One region of the Streptomyces sp. NPDC006687 genome, then DNA from elsewhere that is predicted to be linked to it. Evidence: predicted binding sites of a transcription regulator. Region 1 holds the regulator's gene; the other holds the start of a gene.
The links. Region 1 encodes HrcA, which represses chaperone genes, less so after heat shock. Its sites were predicted from a motif close to TTNGCACTCNGNNNNNCNGAGTGCNAA; they were not measured.
Positions count from the first base shown of each region.

Region 1 (7,663 bases):
TCTTCGCCATCGCAGCCGGCCTGATCACCCTGGGCCTGCGCCCCGAGGAGCGGGTCGCGCTCGCCTCCAACACCCGCGTCGAGTGGATCCTCGCCGACCTGGGCGTGATGTGCGCGGGCGGCGCCGTCACCACGATCTATCCCAGCACCAACGCCGAGGAGTCCGCCTTCATCCTCGCCGACTCCGAGAGCCGGGTGCTCATCGCCGAGGACGCCGCCCAGCTGGCCAAGGCCCGCGAGCGCCGGGCCGACCTCCCCGCGCTGCACCACGTGGTCGTCGTGGAGGCGGCCGACGCGGTCGCCGCCGAGGGCGACCCCGAGGGCTGGGTGCTCTCCCTCGCCGAGCTGGAGGCGCGCGGCAAGGAGTACCTCGGCGAGCACCCGGCGGCCGTCAAGGACCGGATCGCGGCCATCACCGCCGACCAGCTCGCCACCCTGATCTACACCTCGGGCACCACCGGCCGCCCCAAGGGAGTCCGCCTCCCGCACGACAACTGGTCGTACATGGCCAAGGCCACCGTCGCCACCGGCATGATCCACAGTGACGACGTCCAGTACCTGTGGCTGCCGCTGGCCCACGTCTTCGGCAAGGTGCTCACCTCCGGCCAGATCGAGGTCGGACACGTCACCGCCGTGGACGGCCGCATCGACAAGATCATCGAGAACCTGCCGGTCGTCCAGCCGACCTATATGGCGGCCGTCCCGCGCATCTTCGAGAAGGTCTACAACGGCGTGGCCGCCAAGGCCCGGGCCGGCGGCGGCGCCAAGTACAAGGTCTTCCAGTGGGCGGCCGGCGTCGCCCGCGAGTACGCCAAGGTCACCCAGGACAACTACCGCCGCACCGGCCGGGCCACCGCCCCCTTCGGCCTCGCCACCCGGCACAAGGTCGCCGACGCCCTCGTCTACTCCAAGCTCCGCGACGCCTTCGGCGGCAGACTCCGCGCCGCCGTCTCCGGCGCCTCCGCCCTGGCCCCCGAGATCGGCTACTTCTTCTCCGGCGCCGGCATCCACATCCTGGAGGGCTACGGCCTGACGGAGTCCAGCGCCGCCTCCTTCGTCAACCCCGGCGAGGCGTACCGCACCGGCACCGTCGGCAAGCCGCTGCCCGGCACCGAGGTCCGCATCGCCGACGACGGCGAGGTCCTGCTGCGCGGCCCCGGCATCATGCAGGGCTACCACCGCCAGCCCGACAAGACCGACGAGGTCCTGGAGAGCGACGGCTGGCTGCACACCGGCGACATCGGCGAGCTCTCCCCGGACGGCTACCTGCGCATCACCGACCGCAAGAAGGACCTGATCAAGACCTCGGGCGGCAAGTACGTCGCCCCGGCGGAGATCGAGGGCCAGTTCAAGGCGGTCTGCCCGTACGTCTCCGCGATCGTCGTCCACGGCGCCGACCGCAACTTCTGCACCGCCCTCGTCGCCCTCGACGAGCCCGCCATCCTCGGCTGGGCCGCCGAGAACGGCCTGGAGGGAAGGACGTACGCCGAGGTCGTGGCCGCGCCGGAGACCGAGCGGCTGATCGAGACCTACGTCCAGACCCTCAACGAGAACCTCCAGCGCTGGCAGACGATCAAGAAGTTCCGGATCCTGCCGCGCGACCTGGACGTCGAACACGGCGACCTCACGCCCAGCCTCAAGCTGAAGCGGCCCGTCGTGGAGCGTGAGTTCAAGCACCTCATCGAGGAGATGTACGCGGGCTCCCGCGAGGCGTGACGCCCGGCGGCGAGCCGGACGGGGGCGGGGGCGGCGCGCTCGCCGTCCCCGCCGGGCCCCGCGTGCCGGGCGGAGCCCCGCCCGGTACGGGCCGCCGGGCCCCGGAGCGTGCGGGACAATGGACGTATGCCTTCCGCACTGCCCGACGGTGACCCCATGCCCGAAGACGGCTCGCTGCCGTCGCATGCCCTGGCGGGTGCCGGGGGGCGGCCGCTGGGGTTCTACCTGCACGTCCCGTACTGCGCCACCCGCTGCGGGTACTGCGACTTCAACACCTACACCGCCACCGAGCTGCGCGGCACCGGCGGCGTCCTCGCCTCCCGCGAGAACTACGCCGACACCCTGACCGACGAGATCCGCCTGGCCCGCAAGGTGCTCGGCGACGACCCGCGCCCCGTGCGGACCGTCTTCGTCGGCGGCGGCACGCCCACCCTGCTGCCCGCCGCCGACCTCGTACGGATGCTCGCGGCGATCCGCGACGAGTTCGGCCTGGCCGAGGACGCCGAGGTCACCACCGAGGCCAACCCGGAGTCCGTCGACCCGGCGTACCTGGCCGAGCTGCGCGCGGGCGGGTTCAACCGGATCTCCTTCGGCATGCAGAGCGCCAGGCAGCACGTGCTGAAGATCCTCGACCGCACCCACACGCCCGGCCGCCCCGAGGCATGTGTGGCCGAGGCCCGCGCGGCGGGCTTCGAGCACGTCAACCTCGACCTGATCTACGGCACCCCCGGCGAGTCCGACGAGGACTGGCGGGCCTCCCTGGACGCCGCGCTCGGCGCCGGGCCCGACCACATCAGCGCCTACGCCCTCATCGTGGAGGAGGGCACCCAGCTGGCCCGCCGCATCCGCCGGGGCGAGGTCCCCATGACGGACGACGACACCCACGCCGACCGGTACCTGATCGCCGACTCGGTCCTGGCCGGGGCCGGCTACTCCTGGTACGAGGTCTCGAACTGGGCGACCACCGAGGCCGGCCGCTGCCTGCACAACGAGCTGTACTGGCGCGGGGCCGACTGGTGGGGCGCCGGCCCCGGAGCCCACTCGCACGTCGGCGGGGTCCGCTGGTGGAACGTCAAGCACCCCGGCGCCTACGCGGCCGCCCTCGCCGAGGGACGCTCCCCGGGCGCGGGGCGCGAGCTGCTGTCGGACGAGGACCGGCGGGTGGAGCGGATCCTGCTGGAGCTCCGCCTGGTCGAGGGCGTCCCGCTGTCCCTCCTGGCCCCGGCGGGCCTGGCGGCCTCCCGCCGCGCCCTGGCCGACGGCCTGCTGGAGGCGGTCCCGTACGAGGCCGGGCGGGCGGTGCTGACCCTGCGCGGGCGGCTGCTGGCGGACGCGGTGGTGCGGGACCTGGTGGACTGATCACTCCCCGGAGTGAACCGCAGCCCCCGGGGGACCGGGTTCGGCGGCGCGCTGCCGCTGCCCGGTCAGGGGGCCGTGACGAAGTCGATCAGTTCCTCCACCCGCCCCAGCAGCGTCGGCTCCAGGTCGCGGTAGGAGGTCACACGGGACAGGATGTGCTGCCAGGCGGCCCCCGTGTGCTCCGGCCAGCCCAGGGCCCGGCAGACGCCCGTCTTCCAGTCCTGGCCCCTCGGGACCCGCGGCCACGCCGCGATGCCCAGCGCCGACGGCTTCACCGCCTGCCAGACGTCCACGTACGGGTGGCCCACCACCAGCACGTCCGGCGAGGTCACCGACGCCGCGATACGGGACTCCTTGGACCCCGGCACCAGATGGTCCACCAGCACGCCCAGCCGGGCGTCCGGCCCCGGGGCGAACTCCGCCACCACGGCCGCGAGGTCGTCGATCCCCTCCAGGTACTCCACCACCACGCCCTCGATCCGCAGGTCGTCGCCCCAGACCCGCTCGACCAGCTCGGCGTCGTGCCGCCCCTCCACGTAGATCCGCCCCGCCCGCGCCACCCGCGCCCGTGCCCCCGGAACGGCGACCGAGCCCGAGGCCGTACGGGCCGGCGCGGCGGGCGCCCGTGACGGGCGGGTCAGCGTCACCACCGCCCCCTCCAGCAGGAAGCCGCGCGGCTCCAGCGGGAACACCCGCCGCTTGCCGAACCGGTCCTCCAGGGTCACCGTGCCCGCCTCGCAGGCCACCACCGCCCCGCAGAAGTCCGTACCCGCCACCTCGACCACCAGACCGGGGTCGGCCGGCACCTCCGGCACGGCCTTGGCGCGCTTCCACTGCGGGGTCAGGTCGGGGGAGTACTCACGCATCCGGCCGACACTAGGAGCGCGGCCGCCCTCACGCCCGCGACACGCCGAACCGGTCCGCCAGTGTGGCGCGTTGCGCACGCACGAAGCCCGCGTCGACCACCGCTCCGTGACCCGGCACGTACAGCGCGTCCTCCCCGCCCAGCGCCAGCAGCCGGTCCAGGGCGGCCGGCCACTGGCCCGGCACCGCGTCCGAGCCCGCCTGGGGCTCGCCCGACTCCTCGACCAGGTCCCCGCAGAACACCGCCTCCCGCTCGCCCGGCACGAAGACGGCCAGGTCGTGCTGCGAGTGCGCGGGCCCGACGTTGGCCAGCAGCACCTGCACCCCGCCCAGCTCCAGCGTCCACTCGCCCGACACCAGGTGCTCCGGGGCCCGGAGCAGGCCGCACGCCTCGGCGGCCTCCTCCCCGGCCAGGCCGTGGGCCACCGCGCTCGTCCGCAGCTCCTCCCGGCCGCCGGGGGTCGCCATCAGCCGGTCCAGCCCGACCGCCCCGTAGGACCGGGCGCCCGCGAAGGCCGCGCCACCCAGCACATGATCGAAATGTCCGTGCGTGAATGCGATATGGGTCACGTGCCGGCCGGTCAGCCGCTCCGCCTCGGCCCGGACGGCCGCCCCCTCCCGCACGCTGGATCCGGGGTCGATCAGGAGCACCGAATCCGCTCCCACCACCAGTCCCACCGTGCAGTCCCACACCGGGAGCCGTCGCCGGCCCACCCGCGGGGTCACCCGTTCCCAGCCCGCCTCTTCCCAACGCACGTCCATGCCGCGACGCTACCCTGGCGGGCCGCCCTTGCCCGCGGCGTACTACCCGGCCGTACACTGACCGGGGGATTCCTGGCACTCGGACCACCAGAGTGCCAGCCCGCCCGAGAGAGCCCGGCCAGGACCGGCCGACCGACCCGCATCCGGAGGTGTGCGCGCATGCTCAGTGAACGCAGACTCGAGGTGCTCCGCGCCATCGTCCAGGACTATGTCGGCACGGAGGAGCCCGTCGGGTCCAAGGCCCTCACCGAGCGGCACAAACTGGGCGTCTCGCCCGCCACCGTGCGCAACGACATGGCCGTGCTGGAGGAGGAGGGCTACATCGCCCAGCCCCACACCAGCGCCGGCCGGATCCCCACCGACAAGGGCTACCGCCTCTTCGTCGACCGGCTGGCCGGGGTCAAGCCGCTGTCCACGCCCGAGCGCCGGGCCATCCAGAACTTCCTCGACGGGGCCGTCGACCTCGACGACGTCGTGGGCCGCACGGTGCGGCTGCTCGCGCAGCTCACCCGCCAGGTCGCCGTCGTCCAGTACCCGTCGCTGACCCGTTCCACCGTCCGGCACGTCGAGCTGCTGTCGCTGGCCCCGGCCCGGCTGATGCTCGTGCTGATCACCGACACCGGGCGGGTCGAGCAGCGTCTGGTCGACACCCAGACCCCCTTCGGCGAGCAATCCCTCGCCGACCTGCGGGCACGCCTCAACAGCCGGGTCGTCGGCCGTCGGTTCACCGACGTGCCGAACCTCGTACAGGACCTCCCGGAGTCCTTCGAGGTCGAGGACCGGGCCACCGTCAAGGCCGTGCTCGCCACCCTTCTCGAAACGCTGGCCGAGGAGGCGGAGGAGCGGCTGATGATCGGCGGCACCGCCAACCTCACGCGCTTCGGACATGATTTTCCCCTGACGATCAGGCCGGTGCTCGAAGCGCTTGAGGAGCACGTGGTGCTCCTCAAGCTGCTGGGTGAGGCCGGAGAGTCGGGAATGGCCGTACGGATCGGGCACGAGAACGCCTACGAGGGGCTCAACTCCACGTCCGTCGTCTCCGTCGGCTACGGTTCGGGCGGCGAAGCAGTCGCCAAACTCGGCGTGGTCGGACCGACCCGCATGGACTACCCCGGAACGATGGGAGCGGTACGCGCAGTGGCACGTTACGTCGGACAGATCCTGGCGGAGTCGTAAGTGGCCACGGACTACTACGCCGTACTCGGCGTGCGCCGCGACGCATCCCAGGACGAGATCAAGAAGGCATTCCGTCGCCTGGCCCGTGAACTCCACCCGGACGTGAACCCGGACCCGAAGACGCAGGAGCGCTTCAAGGAGATCAACGCGGCCTACGAGGTCCTCTCGGACCCGCAGAAGAAGCAGGTCTACGACCTCGGCGGCGACCCGCTGTCCTCCTCGGGCGGCGGCGGTGGCGGCGCGGGCGGCTTCGGCGCGGGCGGCTTCGGCAACTTCTCCGACATCATGGACGCCTTCTTCGGCCAGGCTTCGCAGCGCGGCCCGCGCTCGCGCACCCGCCGCGGCCAGGACGCCATGATCCGCCTCGACCTGGAGCTGGACGAGGCCGCCTTCGGCACGACCAAGGACATCCAGGTCGACACCGCCGTGGTCTGCGGCACCTGCTCCGGTGAGGGCGCCGCCCCCGGCACCTCCGCGCAGACCTGTGACATGTGCCGCGGCCGCGGTGAGGTCTCCCAGGTCACCCGGTCCTTCCTGGGCCAGGTCATGACCTCGCGCCCCTGCCCGCAGTGCCAGGGCTTCGGCACGGTCGTCCCCACCCCGTGCCCGGAGTGCGCGGGCGACGGCCGGGTCCGCTCCCGCCGCAGCCTGACGGTCAAGATCCCGGCCGGCGTCGAGAACGGCACCCGGATCCAGCTCGCGGGCGAGGGCGAGGTCGGCCCCGGCGGCGGCCCCGCCGGCGACCTGTACGTGGAGATCCACGAGCTGGCGCACCCGACCTTCCAGCGGCGCGGGGACGACCTGCACTGCACGGTCACCATCCCCATGACGGCCGCGGCCCTGGGCACCAAGTGCCCGCTGGAGACGCTGGACGGCATGGAGGAGATCGACATCCGGCCCGGGACCCAGTCCGGCCAGGCGATCCCGCTGCACGGCCGCGGTGTCACGCACCTGCGCGGCGGCGGCCGCGGCGACCTGATCGTCCACGTCGAGGTCACCACGCCCGGCAAGCTGGACGCCCAGCAGGAGGAGCTGCTGCGCCAGCTCGCCAAGCTGCGCGGCGAGGAGCGGCCCATGGGCCAGTTCGCTCCGGGCCAGCAGGGCCTGTTCAGCCGCCTGAAGGACGCGTTCAACGGTCGCTGACCGCCGCGGACGGCAGTGCAGGAGCCCGGTACGGGGGACCCCGTACCGGGCTCCTCGCCGTTGCGGGCCCCGCCGCCGGGCCGACGGGAAAGCGGACTATGCCAGGCGAATGCCATGATTCGGCGCCGTGACCCGGACATGGCACGATGCAGTCCATGTCCTCCGCACCGAACGGTCTCCACCCCTACCCGATCGTGCAGGCTCCCATGGCGGGCGGCGTCTCCGGCCCGCCCCTCGTCGCCGCCGTGTGCGAAGCGGGCGGGCTCGGTTTCCTGGCCGGCGGCTACAAGACCGCCGACGGCATGTACCAGGAGATCAAGCAGACGCGCGGGCTCACCCGGCGCCCCTTCGGCGTGAACCTCCTCCTGCCGCAGACCGGCTACGTCGACCCGGCCGCCGTCGAGGCGTACCGCGGGCAGCTGGCGGGCGAGGCGAGCTGGTACGAGGTCTCCCTCGCCGAGGAGGACATCATCGGTACCTCCGACGACGGCTACGACGCCAAGCTCGCCATCCTGCTGGAGGACCCGGTGCGGGTCGTCTCCTTCACCTTCGGCTGCCCCGACCCCGCCGCCCTCGCGCGCCTGCGGGCGGTCGGCACCCGCACCATCGTCACCGTGACCTCGCCCGAGGAGGCCCGTACCGCC
Region 1 covers NZ_JBEYJJ010000002.1:93,803-101,465, forward strand. Annotated here, with positions in the region: gene ABZ716_RS02760 (long-chain fatty acid--CoA ligase) at 1-1,715, shown strand, start outside; gene hemW (radical SAM family heme chaperone HemW) at 1,842-3,074, shown strand; gene ABZ716_RS02770 (DUF3097 domain-containing protein) at 3,140-3,940, opposite strand; gene ABZ716_RS02775 (MBL fold metallo-hydrolase) at 3,969-4,700, opposite strand; gene hrcA (heat-inducible transcriptional repressor HrcA) at 4,860-5,876, shown strand; gene dnaJ (molecular chaperone DnaJ) at 5,877-7,019, shown strand; gene ABZ716_RS02790 (nitronate monooxygenase) at 7,175-7,663, shown strand, end outside.

Region 2 (7,663 bases), on a different contig from region 1:
GGGGCGTCGATCAGCAGCAGGTCCTCGCCGTACTCCCCGCAGCGCGCGACATGCTCGGCGGTGGCCCGCAGCAGGGTCCGGCCCGGGGCACGGAGTTCCTCGTAGAACCCGGGGCCTTCGTCGCCGTGCAGCTGCACCCCGCGCACGCCGCTCTCCTCGGTGAGCCGGCGCACCTCCTCCAGGGGCTGCCCCCGGAACACCCCGACGGTGAGCACCCCCTCCGGGACCCGCGCGCCGAGCTCCCGCGCCAGAGCCGCGGTGACCGTACGGGGGCTGCCCGGCGCGAGCACGAACCCGACGGCGCCGGCCCCGGCGGCCACGGCCACGTCGACGTCCTCGGGCGTCTTCAGCCCGCAGATCTTGATGAACACGCTCTCGCCCTCGCTCATACCGCCAGTCAACCAAACCCGGCCGTCCGGTGCCGCCGCGTCCCAGCAGGCGTCGGCCCCCTTTACCGGGCGCGGCCTTCGCGCTTCCCTGGAAGGGCGGGGACGAACCCCCGGGGGAGGCGGCCATGGCGGGGTGGGACGGGGGATGGGCCAGGGGGATCGGGCGCACGGCGGTGGCGGTGGCCGCGCCGCTGCTGGCCGCCGCCCTGGCTTTCGGCGCCGCCTGGGAGTCGGCGTACGGGCGGCTCGGCGGCTGGGGGTACCTCCTCGGCGGGGTGCTGCTGCCCCTGCTCCTGCTCGGGGGCCACGCCGCGCTCGCCGCGCGGCGCGAGGCCGGGGTCATCGCCGCGTCCGCCCTCCCGGCGGGTCTCGGGGCCATGCTGGCGCTGGTGTCGGTGGGGCACAGCGTGCTGGAAGACCGGGGCGTGGAGATCAGCTGCGTCGTCCTGAAGGTCACCCAGCGCACCGAGACGGACTCCTCCATGGACGCCGACGGCCACTGGACCACCACGAGCCGCACCTCGTACGGCCATCTGCTGCGCTGTCCCGCGGGCGGCCCGACCGAGTTGGACGCCTTCGCGCGGCTGGCGAAGGAGGGCCAGGCACTGGCGGTGGTGTACGACCCGCAGGGCAGGGTCGCCCCGCTGGCCGCCAGGCACGTCCACGGCGGGGGCATGCGCGTCGCGGCGGGGGTCACGGTCGGGGCGGCCGTCCTGCTGGGGCTGGCCGGCGCGGTCCACGAGGCGTACCAGAAGCGCGGGCGCCGGCCGCGCGGCGCGAGGCGGGGGTGAAACGCCCGAGGGCGGCACCCCTTCGCGTGGAAGGAGCGCCGCCCTCGGTCGAGAACAGCCGATCAGCCGAGGCCGATCAGAAGTCCATGTCACCGCCCGGCATGCCGCCCGGCGCACCGGCGCCGGCCTTCTCGGGCTTGTCGGCGATGACGGCCTCGGTGGTCAGGAACAGCGCGGCGATGGACGCGGCGTTCTGCAGCGCGGAACGCGTGACCTTCGCCGGGTCGATGATGCCCTCGGCGATCATGTCGACGTACTCGCCGGTCGCGGCGTTCAGACCGTGGCCGATCGGGAGGTTGCGCACCTTCTCCACGACGACGCCGCCCTCGAGACCACCGTTGACGGCGATCTGCTTCAGCGGGGCCTCCAGCGCGAGCTTCACGGCGTTGGCGCCGGTCGCCTCGTCACCGGTGAGCTCCAGCTTCTCGAAGACCGAGGACGCCTGGAGCAGGGCCACGCCACCACCGGCGACGATGCCCTCTTCGACGGCCGCCTTCGCGTTGCGGACGGCGTCCTCGATGCGGTGCTTGCGCTCCTTGAGCTCGACCTCGGTCGCGGCACCGGCCTTGATGACGGCCACGCCGCCGGCCAGCTTCGCGAGGCGCTCCTGGAGCTTCTCGCGGTCGTAGTCCGAGTCGGAGTTCTCGATCTCGGCGCGGATCTGGTTGACGCGGCCCTGGACCTGGTCGCTGTCACCGGCACCGTCGACGATGGTCGTCTCGTCCTTGGTGATGACGACCTTGCGGGCGCGGCCGAGCAGGTCGAGACCGGCGTTCTCCAGCTTGAGGCCGACCTCCTCGGAGATGACCGTGCCACCGGTGAGGATGGCGATGTCGCCGAGCATGGCCTTGCGGCGGTCGCCGAAGCCCGGGGCCTTGACGGCGACGGACTTGAAGGTGCCGCGGATCTTGTTGACGACCAGGGTCGACAGGGCCTCGCCCTCGACATCCTCGGCGATGATCAGCAGCGGCTTGCCGGACTGCATGACCTTCTCCAGGAGCGGCAGCAGGTCCTTGACCGAGCCGATCTTGGAGTTGACGATCAGGATGTACGGGTCGTCGAGGGACGCCTCCATACGCTCCATGTCGGTGGCGAAGTACGCCGAGATGTAGCCCTTGTCGAAGCGCATACCCTCGGTGAGCTCCAGCTCCAGACCGAAGGTCTGGGACTCCTCGACGGTGATGACGCCTTCCTTGCCGACCTTGTCCATGGCCTCGGCGATGAGCTCGCCGATCTGGGTGTCGGCGGCGGAGATGGAGGCCGTGGAAGCGATCTGCTCCTTGGTCTCGACATCCTTGGCCTGGGCGAGCAGGGCGGCGGAGACGGCCTCGACGGCCTTCTCGATACCACGCTTGAGGGCCATCGGGTTGGCACCGGCGGCCACGTTGCGCAGACCCTCGCGGACGAGCGCCTGGGCGAGGACCGTGGCGGTGGTCGTACCGTCGCCGGCGACATCGTCCGTCTTCTTGGCGACTTCCTTGACCAGCTCGGCGCCGATCTTCTCGTACGGGTCCTCGAGCTCGATCTCCTTGGCGATGGAGACGCCGTCGTTGGTGATCGTGGGCGCACCCCACTTCTTCTCAAGGACGACGTTGCGACCCTTGGGGCCAAGGGTGACCTTGACGGCGTCGGCGAGCTGGTTCATGCCACGCTCGAGACCGCGCCGGGCCTCCTCGTTGAACGAAATGATCTTGGCCATCTGAAGTGGTCCTCCAGGACTGGGGTTCCCCCTACGCCGCCAGACGTCAGGGGAGGGTGGATTGCTCCGGACCGCGCCCGCGCCCGCGACGGACGGCCTGCCGATCCGGCGGTTCCTTCCCGCCGGACCCTGCGGGCCTCACCGGCCCGGTCCTCGTCTTGTAGCACTCTCACCCGGAGAGTGCTAACGCCAATGATTAGCACTCGGCCCCTCCGAGTGCAAGCGGCTTCGAGCCATGCCGGGCGGGTCGGCGCACCGGACACACGTGAGGGGCCCGCATCCTGGACAGGATGTGGGCCCCTCACGTGTTGGTGCGTGCGTCGGTGGCCGATCGCGCTTCGACTCAGCCGGCCGCCAGCTTGACCATGTCAGCCTGCGGACCCTTCTGACCCTGCGAGATCTCGAACTCGACCCGCTGACCCTCTTCAAGGGTGCGGTACCCGTCCATCTGGATGGCGCTGTAGTGGACGAACACATCCGCACCACCGTCGACCGCGATGAAGCCGTAGCCCTTCTCCGCGTTGAACCACTTGACGGTGCCCTGAGCCATGCCTAACTCCCCTATTACTGGCCCTTGCGCAGGTCCGCACTTCGCGGACCCGGGTCAGAACTTGCGCCGGAACGCCTCGACCGGGGCTGAATGTATCTGCACCGCTGCTGTCTGCAACAGGTCATTCCGACGAGAAATCTGGACACGAACGCATGTGGAAATGGGCTGAAAATTTGGCCTATTCCTGGGCAAGTCGGGCCAGACAAGCCGCACCAATGCCCCAAAAGACACGTGCATGTTGACTCAATGTCAACCCTCTTCCTGCCCGTTCATATGCGGCGGGCAAGAACGACGGAGGGGACTTCCCCAACTCTACCGCGCCCAATCAAGCAGAATTGCCCCCTCCGCTTTTAGCGGAGGGGGCAATTCAGAATGCGGCGCGACGCTCTTCGCGCGTCAGCAGCCGCCCGCCACGGCGGGAATGATCGAAACGCCCGCGCCGTCCGGCGTCGCCGCCTGCAGGCCGCCCTCGAAGCGCACGTCGTCGTCGTTGACGTAGACGTTCACGAAGCGGCGCAGCTTGCCCTGGTCGTCCAGGACGCGCGCGGCGATGCCCGGGTGGTTCGCCTCCAGGGAGTCGATGACCTCGGCCAGGGTCGCGCCCTCGGCCGGGACCTCGGCGGCGCCGCCGGTGTAGGTGCGCAGGATGGTGGGGATGCGGACGTTGACGCTCATGGCGCTACCGCCTTTCCGTGTAGTGCGAGGGAAGGGTCAGGCCAGGCCGGCGGCGCGGAACGCGTCCAGGCTCGGGCGGATGGTGGCGGTCTGGCCGGTGCCGGCCACCGCCTCCAGGGTCTTGAGGCCGTCACCGGTGTTCAGGACCACGGTGGTCAGCGAGGGGTCCAGGAGCCCGTTCTCGATGAGCTTCTTCGTCACGCCGACGGTCACACCGCCCGCGGTCTCGGCGAAGATGCCCTCGGTCTGAGCCAGGATCCGGATCGCCTCGACGACCTGCTCGTCGTTGACGTCCTCGACGAAGCCGCCGGTGCGGCGGGCGATGTCGAGCACGTACGGGCCGTCCGCAGGGTTGCCGATGGCCAGGGACTTGGCGATCGTGTCCGGCTTCTGCGGGCGGACCACGTCGTGCCCGGCCTTGAAGGCGGTGGACACCGGGGAGCAGCCCTCGGCCTGGGCGCCGAAGATCCGGTACGGCTTGTCCTCGACCAGACCGAGCTTGATCAGCTCCTGGAGACCCTTGTCGATCTTGGTCAGCTGCGATCCGGACGCGATCGGGATGACGATCTGGTCGGGAAGCTGCCAGCCGAGCTGCTCACAGATCTCGTAGGCGAGGGTCTTGGAACCCTCCCCGTAGTAGGGGCGCAGGTTGACGTTGACGAAGCCCCAGCCCTCGCCCAGCGGGTCACCGATGAGCTCGGAGCAGAAGCGGTTGACGTCGTCGTAGTTGCCCTCGATGCCGACCAGCTCGCCACCGTAGACACCGGCCATGACGACCTTGCCCTGCTCCAGGTCGTGCGGGATGAACACGCAGGAGCGGAAGCCCGCGCGGGCCGCCGCCGCGCCGACGGCGCCGGCCAGGTTGCCCGTGGAGGAGCAGGAGAGGGTGGTGAAGCCGAACGCGCGGGCCGCCTCGACGGCGATGGCCACGACGCGGTCCTTGAAGGAGTGCGTCGGGTTGCCGGAGTCGTCCTTGACGTACAGCTTGCCGGTGACGCCCAGCTCCTTGGCCAGGTTCCGCGCGTCCACGAGCTTGGTGAACCCCGGGTTCAGGCTCGGCTTGGACGCCACGTCCGCGGGGACGGGCAGCAGCGGGGCGTAGCGCCAGATGTTGTTGGGGCCGGCCTCGATCGCCGCGCGCAGCGCCTCAGGGTCGCCGGCGGGCAGCTCGTAGGCGACCTCCAGCGGACCGAAGCACTCGACGCAGGCGAAGATGGGGCCGAGCTCGAAACGGGTACCGCACTCACGACAGGAAAGGCCGGTGGCGGGACCGAGATCGACGGATCCGGCGGCGGTGGACTCCGACGGGGCAGGGATAGCGGCGGTCTGTGCAGCCATGATGGCGAGGCCCTTTCTCCTCATCTTCCCCATGGCGCACTTCGCCATGAGACGGAATTGGCACCTTCCCTAGCCGGGGCCCCGCGCGAGCGAGAACCGACTGGAGGGTTGCCGGGGCTTCAACGGGCCGTGTCCCTCTGCCCCTCTGGATGAGCGGTATGGCACCGGCACACGCGCTCGATGGCGCGCCGGTGCGTTTGTGGCGAGGACCCCCGGCATGTGGCGGGCCTTCGCGTTGTTCAAGACTGTAACCGAAAGGGACGGCGCGTTGAGACGGCTGTCCGAAGCGCGAGATGGATCACGAACCGGCCGAAAACAGCCGGGTCCGATGCCGCCGCCGGATGATCAGGGAGTGCTGAGAGTGCTGGATGAGGTGGAGCGCTGGCTGGCCGACCGCTCCTGGTCCGCCGCCGACCGACCGCTCGACCAGCTGCTCGACCGGAAACGGGCGGCCGGGACCACCGTGAGCGTGGTACTGCCCGCCCTCGACGAGGAGGCCACGGTCGGACAGATCGTGGAGGTGATCCGGCGCGACCTGATCGAGGGGCTGCCGGTCCCCCTGGTCGACGAGCTCGTGGTGATCGACTCCGGGTCCGCCGACCGCACGGCCGAGATCGCGGCGAAGGCCGGCGCCCGGGTGGTGCACCGCGACGAGATCCTGCCGCGCGTCCCGGCCGTCCGCGGCAAGGGCGAGGTGCTGTGGCGCTCGCTGCTGGCCACCACCGGGGAGATCGTCTGCTTCGTCGACGCCGACCTGCGGGACTTCACCTCCGCCTTCGTCTCCGGCATCGTCGGCCCGCTGCTCACCGACCCGCAGGTGCAGTTCGTCAAGGCCATGTACGACCGCCCGCTGGGGGACGCCCCCGGCCAGGGCGGACGGGTCACGGAACTGGTGGCGCGGCCCCTGCTCAACCTCCACTGGCCCCAGCTGGCCGGCTTCGTCCAGCCGCTCGGCGGCGAGTACGCCGTACGCCGCTCCCTGCTGGAACGCCTGCCCTTCCCCGTCGGCTACGGGGTCGAGCTCGGGCTGCTCGTGGACGCCCTCCACACCGTCGGGCTGGACGCCCTCGCCCAGGTCGACGTGGGGGTCCGGCTGCACCGCCACCAGGACGGGCAGGCCCTGGGCCGGATGGCCGCGTCCATCTACCGCACCGCGCAGCTGCGGCTCTCGCGCGGGCACCTCACCCGGCCGGAGCTCACCCAGTTCGAGAGGGGGCCGGACGGGTTCGTTCCGCGCACCTACCCCGTGGACACGGAGGAACGGCCGCCCATGCTGGAGATAGAGGAGTACGCCGTCCGCCGCGTGGCCTGAGGTGGCGAACCGGTTGTTTCCCGGACGTTTGAGCGAGCGGACCCCGGGCTAGGTTCGCGGCATGGCTTCTCAGGTACTCGTCGCCGCCAACCGCGGCCCCCTCTCGTACGCCCTCGCCGCCGACGGCACTCTCAGTGCCCGGCGCGGCGGGGGCGGTCTGGTCTCCGGCCTCTCGGCGGCCCTCGCCGCCCAGCCGGAGGCCCTGTGGATCTGCGCGGCCCTCTCCGACGCCGACCGCGAGGCGGTCCGGCAGGGGGTCTCCGAGCCCGGGGTACGGATGCTGGACATCGATCCCGCGGTGTACGACGACGCGTACAACGGCATCGCCAACTCGGTGCTCTGGTTCACCCACCACCACCTGTACGACGTCCCCCGCGAACCCGTCTTCGACGCGGAGTTCCGGCGGCGCTGGGACTCGTACACCGCCTACAACCAGGCGTTCGCCGAAGCCCTGGCCGAGGAGGCCGCGCAGGGCGCCCGCGTCCTCGTCCAGGACTACCACCTGGCCCTGGTCCCCGGCGCCCTGCGGGAGCTGCGGCCGGACCTGCGGATCGCGCACTTCACGCACACCCCGTGGGCCTCGACGGACTTCCTGCACATGCTCCCCGACGACATCCGCAGCCGGCTGGTGTGGGGGATGCTCGGCGCGGACCAGCTGGGCTTCCACACCGCGGGATGGGCCGCCGCCTTCATCAGCGGCGCCACCATGGACGACGTCCACGGCGTCGCGGAGGGCTTCGTCCCCCGCGAGGACCACCAGGGCGGCGTCCACCACCGCGGGCCGGAGCGGGACGGCGGGTACGGGGAGGTGCGCTTCACCGGCGTCGGGCAGTACCCGCTCGGCGTGGACGGCGACGACCTGAAGGCCCTCGCCCACCGGCCGGAGGTCGACGAGAAGCTGGCCGGCCT
Region 2 covers NZ_JBEYJJ010000014.1:31,873-39,535, forward strand. Annotated here, with positions in the region: gene ABZ716_RS18565 (phosphoribosylanthranilate isomerase) at 1-389, opposite strand, end outside; gene ABZ716_RS18570 (hypothetical protein) at 515-1,180, shown strand; gene groL (chaperonin GroEL) at 1,257-2,879, opposite strand; gene ABZ716_RS18580 (cold-shock protein) at 3,223-3,429, opposite strand; gene ABZ716_RS18585 (MoaD/ThiS family protein) at 3,826-4,104, opposite strand; gene thrC (threonine synthase) at 4,141-5,442, opposite strand; SAM riboswitch class I at 5,460-5,598, opposite strand; gene ABZ716_RS18595 (glucosyl-3-phosphoglycerate synthase) at 5,804-6,754, shown strand; gene ABZ716_RS18600 (trehalose-6-phosphate synthase) at 6,816-7,663, shown strand, end outside.
Region 2: a site for HrcA is predicted at 3,076-3,102, ahead of groL (chaperonin GroEL). Genes of this name have one in related genera too.